Linked DNA regions of Kineococcus endophyticus. The protein of the gene in region 2 interacts with the protein of the main gene of each other region in a pairwise test. Links are inferred from orthologs where the notes say so. Each region holds a gene or a part of one and is shown on either strand. Other genes may lie near its edges. The genes, in order: dnaE and AB1207_RS04400.

What was found.
Region 1: the proteins of AB1207_RS04400 (region 2) and dnaE interact in binary tests that used the Escherichia coli proteins (3 or more experiments, as listed by UniProt). The link is inferred for Kineococcus endophyticus from one-to-one orthologs.

The regions. Positions count from the first base shown.
Region 1 is NZ_JBFNQN010000001.1:407,675-414,081, forward strand. The notes cover bases 414-4,550. They hold dnaE (DNA polymerase III subunit alpha), read left to right. Parts: upstream 414-795; coding sequence 796-4,350; downstream 4,351-4,550. Other genes in these bases: AB1207_RS01945 (RluA family pseudouridine synthase), read left to right, coding at 414-680; AB1207_RS01955 (hypothetical protein), read left to right, coding at 4,338-4,550. In the rest of the region: more of AB1207_RS01945, read left to right, coding at 1-413; more of AB1207_RS01955, read left to right, coding at 4,551-4,841; AB1207_RS01960 (alginate lyase family protein), read left to right, coding at 5,061-6,407. UniProt on the Escherichia coli protein: DNA polymerase III is a complex, multichain enzyme responsible for most of the replicative synthesis in bacteria. This DNA polymerase also exhibits 3' to 5' exonuclease activity. The alpha chain is the DNA polymerase catalytic subunit.
Region 2 is NZ_JBFNQN010000003.1:46,026-51,250, forward strand. Bases 2,243-5,197 are described here. They hold AB1207_RS04400 (DNA polymerase III subunit gamma and tau), read right to left. Parts: upstream 4,842-5,197; coding sequence 2,643-4,841; downstream 2,243-2,642. Other genes in these bases: recR (recombination mediator RecR), read right to left, coding at 2,243-2,553. Outside these bases: AB1207_RS04385 (aspartate kinase), read right to left, coding at 1-1,286; AB1207_RS04390 (DUF5063 domain-containing protein), read right to left, coding at 1,389-1,961; more of recR, read right to left, coding at 1,954-2,242. UniProt on the Escherichia coli protein: Part of the beta sliding clamp loading complex, which hydrolyzes ATP to load the beta clamp onto primed DNA to form the DNA replication pre-initiation complex.

The DNA.
Region 1 (6,407 bases), on a different replicon or contig from region 2:
TGACGATCGTCCACGACGACGACGACCTGGTCGTCGTCGACAAGCCGGTGGGCGTCGCCGCCCACCCCAGCCCGGGCTGGACCGGGCCGACCGTCGTGGGGGGCCTGGCGGGCGCGGGCTACCGCATCGCGACGTCGGGGTCCGCCGAGCGGCAGGGGGTCGTGCACCGCCTCGACGTGGGCACCTCGGGGCTCATGGTCGTCGCCAAGAGCGAGCACGCGTACACGGCGCTCAAGGCCGCCTTCAAGGAGCGGACGGTCGAGAAGGTCTACCACGCGCTCGTCCAGGGCCACCCGGACCCGTTGCGGGGCACCATCGACGCCCCCATCGGCCGGCACCCCGGCAGCGCCTGGAAGTTCGCGGTGACCGCCGAGGGCAAGCCCAGCGTCACCCACTACGAGGTGCTCGAGGCCTTCCGTGCCGCGGCCCTGGCCGAGATCCACCTCGAGACCGGCCGCACCCACCAGATCCGCGTCCACTTCGCCGCGCTGCGCCACCCGTGCGTCGGCGACCTCACGTACGGGGCGGACCCGACGCTGGCGGCCCGCCTCGGCGTCACCCGGCAGTGGCTGCACGCCGTCCGGCTCGGCTTCGTGCACCCCGGCACCGGGCAGCCCGTGGAGTTCACGAGCTCCTACCCGGCCGACCTGGCCACCGCGCTGGAGCGCCTGGCCGACTGACGGCCCGCACCGGGTGTCGGGACCGGCCCGTGTCGGACCCGGCGCCTACCATCGACCCCGCACGACCCCGCACCTCGGCCACCCCGCCGCCGCACCCACCAGGAGGCCCGCCCCCATGGCGTCCCCGTCCTCGTCAGCGGACTCGTTCGTCCACCTGCACGTCCACACCGAGTACTCGATGCTGGACGGCGCGGCCAAGGTGGACGACCTCTTCCGGACCGCCGCCGAGATGGGCATGCCCGCCGTCGCGACGACCGACCACGGCTTCGTCTTCGGGGCCTACGACTTCTGGAAGACGGCGAAGAAGCACGGGGTCAAGCCGATCATCGGCGTCGAGGCGTACCTCACGCCGGGGACGGCGCGCCAGGACAAGACGCGCGTGAAGTGGGGCGACCCCAACGGCCGCTCGGGGGACGACGTCTCGGGTGCGGGGTCCTACACCCACATGACGATGCTGGCCGAGAACACGACCGGTATGCACAACCTGTTCAAGATGAGCAGCCTGGCGAGCCTGGAGGGCTTCCTCTACAAGCCCCGCATGGACCGCGAGCTGCTCTCGCAGTACTCCTCCGGGCTCATCGCCACGACGGGCTGCCCGTCGGGGGAGGTGCAGACGCGGCTGCGCCTGGGCCAGTACGACGAGGCCCGCAAGGCAGCGGCCGAGTACCGCGACATCTTCGGCAAGGACAACTTCTTCTGCGAGCTGATGGACCACGGCCTCGACATCGAGCGCCGCGTCCAGGACGACCTGCTCAAGCTCGCCAAGGACCTCGACCTGCCGCTGCTGGCCACGAACGACCTGCACTACACCCACGCCGGCGACGCGGCGGCGCACGCGGCCCTGCTGTGCGTGCAGTCCGGCTCGACGCTGGCCGACCCCAAGCGCTTCAAGTTCGACGCCGACGAGTTCTACCTCAAGAGCCCCGCGGAGATGCGGCACGTCTGGCGCGACCACCCCGAGGCCTGCGACAACACGCTGCTCATCGCCGAGCGCTGCGAGGTCGAGTTCACCGAGTCCACCGGCGCGTACATGCCGCGCTTCCCCTGCCCGCCGGGGGAGGACGAGGAGAGCTGGTTCGTCAAGGAGGTCTGGTCGGGCCTGGCCCACCGCTACGAGGGGCAGATCCCCGACGACGTCCGCAAGCAGGCCGACTACGAGATCGAGGTCATCACCTCCAAGGGGTACGCGGGGTACTTCCTCGTCGTCGCCGACTTCATCAACTGGTCGAAGGAGAACGGCATCCGGGTGGGTCCGGGCCGTGGGTCCGGCGCGGGGTCGATGGCCGCGTACGCCATGAAGATCACCGACCTCGACCCGCTGCGGCACGGCCTGTTCTTCGAGCGGTTCCTCAACCCCGAGCGCATGTCGATGCCCGACTTCGACGTCGACTTCGACGAGCGCCGGCGCGGTGAGGTCATCCAGTACGTCGTCGAGAAGTACGGCACCGACCGCGTCGCCCAGATCGTCACCTACGGCACGATCAAGGCCAAGCAGGCCGTCAAGGACTCCTCGCGCGTCCTCGGCTTCCCCTTCTCGATGGGGGACCGGATCACCAAGACGATGCCCCCGGCCGTCATGGGCAAGGACATCCCGCTCTCGGGCATCTTCGACCCCAACCACAAGCGGTACTCCGAGGCCGGGGAGTTCCGCGAGCTGTACAAGTCCGACCCGGAGGTCGTGAAGGTCGTCGACACCGCGCGGGGCCTGGAGGGCCTGAAGCGGCAGTGGGGCGTGCACGCGGCCGGCGTCATCATGTCGAGCGAGCCGCTGATCGACCTCATCCCGATCATGAAGCGCGAGGCCGACGGCGCGATCATCACGCAGTTCGACTACCCGACGTGCGAGACGCTCGGGCTGGTCAAGATGGACTTCCTCGGCCTGCGGAACCTGACGATCCTCGACGACGCGCTGAAGAACGTCGTCGCCAACGGCAAGGACGAGGTCGACCTCGAGAAGCTCGACCTCGACGACCAGGCGACGTTCGACCTGCTCGGCCGGGGCGACACGCTCGGCGTCTTCCAGTTCGACGGCGGCCCCATGCGGTCGCTGCTGCGCCTCATGCGCCCGGACAACTTCGAGGACATCTCCGCCGTCGGCGCGCTCTACCGCCCCGGTCCGATGGGGGCCGGGTCGCACACCGCGTACGCCCGGCGCAAGAACGGCCAGGAGCCGATCACCCCGATCCACCCCGAGCTCGAGGAACCCCTGAAGGAGATCCTCGGCACGACCTACGGCCTGATCGTGTACCAGGAGCAGGTCATGTCGATCGCGCAGAAGGTCGCCGGGTACTCCCTCGGCAGCGCCGACCTGCTGCGCCGCGCGATGGGCAAGAAGAAGCGCGAGGTCCTCGACGCCGAGTACGTGGGCTTCGAGAAGGGCATGCTGGACAACGGGTTCAGCAAGGAGTGCGTCAAGGCGCTGTGGGACATCCTCGTCCCGTTCTCCGACTACGCCTTCAACAAGGCCCACTCCGCGGCCTACGGCCTCGTCTCCTACTGGACGGCCTACCTCAAGGCCAACTACCCGGCCGAGTACATGGCCGCGGTGCTCACCTCGGTGCGCGACGACAAGGACAAGTCGGCGCTGTACCTCAACGAGTGCCGCCGCATGGGCATCAAGGTGCTCCCGCCGGACGTCAACGAGTCGAGCGCGAACTTCACGGCCGTCGGCACCGACATCCGCTTCGGCCTCACCGCCATCCGCAACGTGGGCGCCAACGTCGTCGACGCCATCGTGGAGGCGCGCACCGAGAAGGACCGCTACGAGTCCTTCCAGGACTTCCTCACCAAGGTGCCGGCCGTCGTCTGCAACAAGCGGACGATCGAGTCGCTCATCAAGGCGGGCGCGTTCGACTCCCTCGGGCACCGGCGCCGCGCGCTCGTCGCCAAGCACGAGGACGCCGTCGACGCCGTCGTGGACGTCAAGCGCAACGAGGCCATCGGCCAGTTCGACCTCTTCGCCGGCCTCGGCGGCGGGGACGACGGCGGCGGCACGGGGTTCGAGGTCGTCATCCCCGACGTGCCGGAGTGGGAGAAGGCCGAACTGCTGGCCCACGAGCGCCAGATGCTCGGCCTGTACGTCTCCGACCACCCGCTCTTCGGGCTGGAACGGTTGCTGCAGAACGCCTCCGACGTGTCGATCTCGGCGCTGCTGGAGGACGAGTCCCGTCCCGACGGCTCGAACATCACCATCGCCGGCATGATCACCGGCCTGCAGCGCAAGACGACCAAGCAGGGCAACTACTGGGCGATCGTCACCGTCGAGGACCTCGCCGGCGCGATCGAGTGCCTGTTCTTCCCGCAGGCCTACATGGACGTCGCCCAGCTGCTCGCCGAGGACCTGGTCGTCGTGGTGAAGGGCCGGCTCAACCGTCGCGACGAGGTTCCCACGATCTACGCCTCCGGCCTGAGCGTGCCGGACATCTCCAGCACCGACGGCGTGCCCGTCACGGTGACCCTGCCGACGGCGCGCTGCACGACCGGCATCGTCGAGCAGCTCAAGACCGTGCTCGAGACGCACAAGGGGTCCACCGAGGTCCGGCTGCGGCTGACGAAGAACGGGGGCGGCAACGGCACCCTGATGCGGCTGGACGACTCCCTGCGCGTGACGCCCAGCCCCGCGCTGTTCGGTGACCTGAAGCAGCTGCTCGGCGCCTCGTGCCTCGGCTGAGCCGGCCGCCGGTCGGGCAGTCCCCGACCGGTGACCTGCCGGGGACCCGCCGGACGGGGTTCGTGCTGCTCTTCGGCCAGGCCGTGGCCGGTGTCGTCGTCGGGGTGCTGTGGTGGCTGCTCACGCGACGCCCGACGGCCCTGCTGGTGGGCGAACCGCTCGTGACGTCCACGTCGCAGTTCCCCATCGCCCGCGACGGGGTGTTCAGCGTCCTGACGGGGCTCGTGGGCCTGGTGGCGGCGGTCGTCGTCCTGCGGCGGGGACGGCAGGCGCCGGTCACGGTGCTGGTCGCCGCGCTGGCCGGGGCGCTGGCGTCCAGCCTGCTGGCGGCCGGGACGGGCAGCGCCCTGCCCCCCGCGCAGGCGGACCAGGCGGCCCACGTCACGCTGTCGGCCTGGGTCGCGGTCCTCGTGCAACCGTTCGTCGTCTCGGTGGTTGTGGCTCTGGTCACACTGGCCGACGTGCTGGCCCGGTGGACCCGCACCCCGTGACCCCGGCCCGGTTCCACCCGTTCGGCGCAGTCACGACCGGGTGGCGATGAGGTCGCACCCCAGGTCACACGCTGTGTAGCCGTCCTCCGGGACGCTGCGCCGGACGGCGCGCCGAACCGTGACGGTCGGTGAGATCTCGGGGGTCCGGGTGCGCTCCGGAGACGGGGCGGCGCCGGTGGTCGGCTCAAGGGGATCTGGTGCGGGCCCGATCCCTACATCGTGACCCCCTCCACGATCGTTACGAAGCCCTCCCGTCGCCTCGTCGCTGCCCTCGGCGTCGTGGCCGCCACCTGCACCTTCCTCGTGACCGCCGGCGAGACCGCCGGCGCCGCCACCGCCGCGAGCGCCCAGAGCGCCACCCAGACCACCAGCAAGGTCGTCGCCAAGGACACGTTCGCCGGCGCCAGCCGCGCCGTCGGCAACGCCGAGATCGGTGGCCGCTGGGCCGTCCAGTCGCCGGCGGGCCGCACGGTCTCCACCGGTGGCAACCAGCTGACCTTCCCCTCGGTGCCCAAGGGCGGCAGCTTCGCCGCGCTGCTCCCGGCGGTCGCCGCGGCCGACGTGTCCGTCACCCACGGCGTCAAGCTGCCCACGGTGGGCGCGGCCAAGATCGGCCTCTACGAGACCACCGAGCTGCGCCGCCAGTCCGACGGCGACCGGTACGGCACGACCCTGACGATCGGTGCCGGCGGGGCCCTCACGCTCAGCGCTGACCGCGTCGTGGACGGTCGCTCCACCCAGCTGCAGAAGACCGCGCTCAAGGTGAAGGCGAGCTCGGGGTCCTGGCTCAACGTCGAGACCAAGGTCTCCGGGACCTCGCCCGTCACGGTCCAGGCCCGCGTGTGGGGTTCGGGTCAGCCGACCCCGGACTGGCAGGTCGTCGCCAAGGACACCAGCGGGTCCGCCGTCAAGAAGGCCGGCGCCGTCGGTGTCAACGGGTACCTCTCGAACAGCGGCACCCCGACCACCGTGTCGCTCAACAGCTTCCAGGCCGTGGCGACGACCACGGCGGCCGCCCCCGCGGCTCCCGCGCCGGCTCCCACGACCACCGCCAAGCCGCGCCCGACGGCCCCGACGCCCACCCCCACGGCGACGACGAACCCGCCCAAGCCCACCCAGCAGCCCACCTCCCCGTCGACGCCGGGTCTGCCGACCCTGCAGAGCGTGACGACCAACGGCTTCGTCCACCCGGGCATCCTCAACGGGACGACCACCCTCGAGGCCGCCCGTGCCGCGGCGCTGGCCGGGAAGTCCCCGCAGAAGCCGGCCTTCGACAAGATGAAGGGCAGCCGCTTCGCGAGCCTGTCCTGGACGCCGCACCCCACCGCCTACGTCGGCTGCGGCTCCTACAACGTCGTCGACGAGGGGTGCACCGAGGAGACCGACGACGCCCAGGCGGCGTACACCCACGCGCTCATGTGGTACTTCACCGGGGACCAGCGCCACGCCGACAAGGCCAAGCAGATCCTCAACGCCTACTCCGGCACCCTGAAGGACCACAAGTTCGACACCAAGGTCTACAAGAACGGTCTGCTGCAGGCCGGTTGGGCCGGGCAGACGTTCACC
Region 2 (5,225 bases):
GTACCTCCGTAGACCACGGCTTCACCCTCGGCGTCCAGGCCGAAGGCGGTGTGCACAGCGCGGACGGCGTCGTCGAGCTGGTCGGCGCGCGTCACGACGGAGATGCGGATCTCCGAGGTGGAGATCATCTCGAGGTTGATCTCCTTCTTGGCCAGGGCGTCGAAGAACGTCGCCGAGACGCCCGGGTGCGAGCGCATCCCGACGCCGATGAGCGAGACCTTGCCGATCTGGTCGTCGTACTCCAGGCGGTCGAAGCCGATGGCCGGCTTGACCTTCTCGAGTGCGGCGGTCGCCGTCGCGCCCTCGGACTTGGGCAGCGTGAAGGAGACGTCCGTGCGGCCCGAGGCACCCACCGAGACGTTCTGCACGATCATGTCGATGTTGATCTCGGCCTCGGCGACGGCCTTGAAGATCGCGGCGGCGGTCCCGGGGTTGTCCGGCACCCCCACGACGGTGATCTTGGCCTCGCTGCGGTCGTGCGCGACACCGGAGATGATCGGCTGCTCCACGGGTTCCTCCCCGGTCTGGTGGGTCCTGAAGGCTTCGGGGATCGGGGAGTCGGTCACCCAGGTCCCCTCGTGCGGGCTGAAGGAGCTGCGCACGTGGATCGGCAGGTCGTAGTTCCGTGCGTACTCGACGCAGCGGAGCATGAGGATCTTGGCGCCGCAGGCCGCCATCTCCAGCATCTCCTCGCTGGCGATGCGGCTGATCTTGCGGGCCGTCGGCACGATGCGCGGGTCGGCCGTGAACACGCCGTCCACGTCGGTGTAGATCTCGCAGACGTCGGCCTTCAGTGCCGCGGCCAGCGCGACGGCCGTCGTGTCCGAACCACCGCGACCGAGCGTCGTGATGTCCTTCGTGTCCTGGCTGACGCCCTGGAACCCGGCGACGATCGCGATGGCGCCCTCGTCGAGCGCGGACCGGATGCGGCCCGGCGTGACGTCGATGATGCGGGCCCGGCCGTGCGAGGAGTCGGTGATGACGCCGGCCTGCGAGCCGGTGAACGACCGCGCCTCCAGGCCCAGGTTCGAGATCGCCATGGCGAGGACCGCCATCGAGATCCGCTCGCCCGAGGTCAGCAGCATGTCCAGCTCGCGCGCCGGCGGCATGGGGCTGACCTGCTCGGCGAGGTCGATGAGCTCGTCCGTCGTGTCACCCATCGCCGAGACCACGACGACGACCTCGTGGCCGGCGCGCTTGGTCGCGGCGATGCGCTTCGCGACACGCTTGATGCCGTCGGCATCAGCGACCGAGGAACCGCCGAACTTCTGCACCACGAGAGCCACGAGCGGGATTCTACGGAAGCGCTCACGGTGCTCCGGGCCGTGCTCAACCGCGGGCTGACCTGCTGGGCAATGTGTCCAGCGGGCAGCGGCCGGTCCGTCGGTTCAGGGGTGCAGCGCGTCGAACTCGGCGTCGGCGGCCGTCTCGGCGTCCACGTCGAGCCGCAGGTGGGCCAGCAGCGACTGCAGCACGCGCAGCGCCGCGGTGGCCCGAGGGCCCCAGGAGGACAGGTAGGAGAACTGCCACCACCACAGCGCCTCGGTGACGTCGCCGCGCTCGTGGTGGCGCAGGCCGTGCTCGAGGTCGGCGGCGATCGAGGCCAGGTCGTCCGACAGCGCGCCGCGCACGAGCTTGGCGTTGGTCAGCGGGTCGACGACGTCGGCGTAGTCGTCCAGGCCCTCCAGGACGTTGGCCAGGCTGGTCCGCACGGGGTCGACGTCGGGGTCCGGGCCCGCGTCCGGCTCGAAGCGGCGCGCGGGGACGATGTCGTCGACGGCCCCCAGGCGCGCCCCGGTGAGGAGGGTCTGGCTCACCGCGAGCAGCAGGACCGACAGGGCCGTGGAGTCCATGCGGCCCGTCGCGACCTCGGTGACGCTGGAGAGGTAGGCGCGGACCTCGGCCGCCGTCGCGTCGGCGAGCCCCGTGAGCTCGTCGGACTCGGGGGTCTGGTCAGCCATCGAGGGACCTCCGTCCGGCGAACGCCCGTCCGAGCGTCACCTCGTCCGCGTACTCCAGGTCACCACCGACCGGGAGGCCGGAGGCCAGGCGGGTCACCCTGATCCCCATGGGCTTCAGCAGCCGCGCCAGGTACGTCGCGGTGGCCTCGCCCTCGAGGTTGGGGTCCGTCGCGATGATCGTCTCGGTCACCTCGCCGTCGGACAAGCGGGAGAGCAGCTCGCGCATCCGCAGGTCGTCCGGGCCGATGCCCTCCATGGGGCTGATCGCACCGCCGAGCACGTGGTAGCGGCCGCGGAACTCCCGCGTCTTCTCGATGGCCACGACGTCCTTGGCCTCCTCGACGACGCAGATGACGCTCGGGTCGCGGCGCGGGTCGCGGCACACCCGGCACAGCTCCTCCTGCGCCACGTTGCCGCAGACGGTGCAGAACCGGACGCGGCTCTTGACCTCGGTGAGCACCTCGGCGAGGCGCTTGACGTCGTCGGCGTCGGCCGCGAGCAGGTGGAACGCGATGCGCTGGGCGCTCTTGGGTCCCACGCCGGGGAGCCGACCGAGCTCGTCGATCAGGTCCTGGACGACTCCTTCGTACACGTCCCGAGCCTACGTGGCCGTCCGGGCAGGACCGGACCACCGAGCGTCACCGCGTGTGGTCCGGCGCCGCCTCGTGCCGTCGCACGTCGTCACGTGTCGTCGCTGAGCACCCGGCCGCCGAGGATCTGCTCGACGACCGCGATCCCCACGAGCCCGGCGTCCTCGGCGTCCTCGTCGTCGCGGCTGGGGGTGTCGTCCTCCGGCGCGACGGCGACCGCCGCCGGTGCGGGGGGAGCAGACGCCGCCGGCGTCGGTGACGGCGCGGACGAGGGTGCGGCCGGTTCCGCGCGGCGGGGGCGGGACAGCTGCTCCTCGCCCGGGTCCTCTATCGGTTCCTCCGGCGGGGGGACGTCGGCGTAGTAGTCGTTGCCCGCGGGGGCCGGCGCCGGAGGCGTGGACCGCTGCGACGGGGGCGCGGGGGGCTGCTGACCGCCGGCCGGCCCTCGGGAGGGCTGCGCGCCGGTCGGGGCGGGGGCGGCCGGGGCCGGGGCGGCGGGGGCGGGCGGACGTGCCGGGGCCGACCACCCACCCCGGGACGGGCGCTGGCCCCCGCCGCGGGCACCCCCACCGCCCCCGGCTGCCTCGCCGCCGACGGCGACGACCTTGGCCTCGATGCCCGTGACCTGGAACAGCGCCTCGGCGACGAACCCGGCGTCGTTGCCGCGCGCGAAGCGGGCCGCGAGCTGCGGCGAGCGGAACTGCAGGCTGAGGACGCCCCCGCGGAAGTCCGCGACTGTCGCGTTCTCGGCCACGAGGGACCACGTGAGCCGCTTGACGGTGAACAGGGCACCGAGCACCTCGGTCCACAGGCGGCGGACCGTCTCCGCGTCGCCCCCGGCCGCGGGTGCGGACGGCGGTGGGGCGTCGACGGGGACGGGCGTCGGGGCGGGGGAGCCGGGCAGCCCGCCCGTCGTGGGGGCCGGTGGCTCGGCGGTCGGACGTGCCTCCGGGGCGGGGGAGCCAGGGGTGCGGGCGGCCGGCCAGCCGCCCCCGGTGGTCGCCGGTTCGGGCGTCGGCGTCGGCGCGGGGTCGGTGGGGGTAGGCGTCGGGGCGGGCGCGGGCGCGGGTGCCGGGGTGGCGGCGGGCGCAGGTGCGGGGGCGGCGGAGCTCACGGCGGCCGGCACGCCGCCGGCGGCGGAGATGCGGCGCTCCAACCGGTCCAGCCGCGTCCCGAGGCCGCCGTCGGTGTCGGCACCCGGCAGCAGCAGGCGCGCGCAGAGCAGTTCGAGCTGCAGCCGCGGCGACGTCGCGCCCGTCATCTGCTCCAGCCCGGCGGCCACGACGTCGGCGGCGCGGGACAGCTCGTTGCGCCCCAGGTGGGCGGCCTGCGCCTGCAGCCGTTCGAGGGCGTCCTCGGGGACGGCCAGGGCGTCCCCGGCCGCGTCACCCACGGCGGCGACGATGACGAGGTCCCGCAGGCGCTGCAGCAGGTCGTCGGCGAACCGGCGCGGTTCCTGGCCGGTGTCGACGACCCGTTCGACGGCCCGGAAGACCGTCGCGGCGTCCCCGGCCGCGATCGCCTCGACGACGTCGTCGAGCAGGGACGCGTGCGTGTACCCCAGGAGGGCGACCGCGATGTCGTAGGTGACGCCGTCCTCGCCCGCCCCGGCGATGAGCTGGTCCAGGACCGACAGGGTGTCGCGGACGGACCCCCCGCCGGCGCGGACGACGAGGGGCAGCACGCCCTTGCCGATCTGCACGCCCTCCTTCTCGGCCAGCTCGCCGAGGTACGTCGTGAGCTGGGCCGGGGGCACGAGCCGGAACGGGTAGTGGTGGGTGCGGGAGCGGATGGTCGTCAGGACCTTGTCCGGCTCGGTCGTGGCGAAGACGAACTTCACGTGCGGCGGCGGCTCCTCGACCGTCTTGAGCAGCGCGTTGAAGCCCGCCGCCGTGACCATGTGGGCCTCGTCGAGGATGTAGACCTTGAAGCGGTCGCGCGCGGGGGCGAAGGACACGCGCTCGCGCAGGTCGCGGGCGTCGTCGACGCCGTTGTGGGAGGCCGCGTCGATCTCGACGACGTCGATGCTGCCCGGGCCGCCGTTGGCCAGGTCCAGGCAGGAGTCGCACGTCCCGCACGGCGTCGGGGTCGGGCCCTGCGCGCAGTTCAGGCAGCGGGCCAGGATGCGGGCGCTCGTCGTCTTGCCGCACCCGCGGGGCCCGGAGAAGAGGTAGGCGTGCGTCACGCGGCCCTTGGACAGCGCGTGCATGAGCGGGGTCGTGACGTGCTCCTGGCCGATGACCTCGGAGAAGGCCTCGGGCCGGTACCGGCGGTAGAGCGCTGTCGTCACGGGTCCGAGGCTAACCCGCCCCTCCGACACGCCCCGCCGTCGTCGTCCGGGGGTGTGGACAGGGCTGAGGACGGGGGCTGCGGGAACGAAGGGACCCCCCGCACACCCGCCAGAGCCCATCTACCCTTGCTGCCTTCCGGCCCTGGGGGGGTTTGACGGGGTGACGCCGCACGAGGGGTCTGCGACCACCGTACGACAGCTCCCGGCCCCGGGTCCAACCGCCCTCCCGCAGGGGTGCGGGACACGGGGGCCGTCACGAGCACCCGTCACGGCGCGCTACGCTGGAGCCACTGGAGGATTCGCCTAGTGGCCTATGGCGCACGCTTGGAAAGCGTGTTGGGTTAACGCCCTCAGGGGTTCAAATCCCCTATCCTCCGCCGCGCG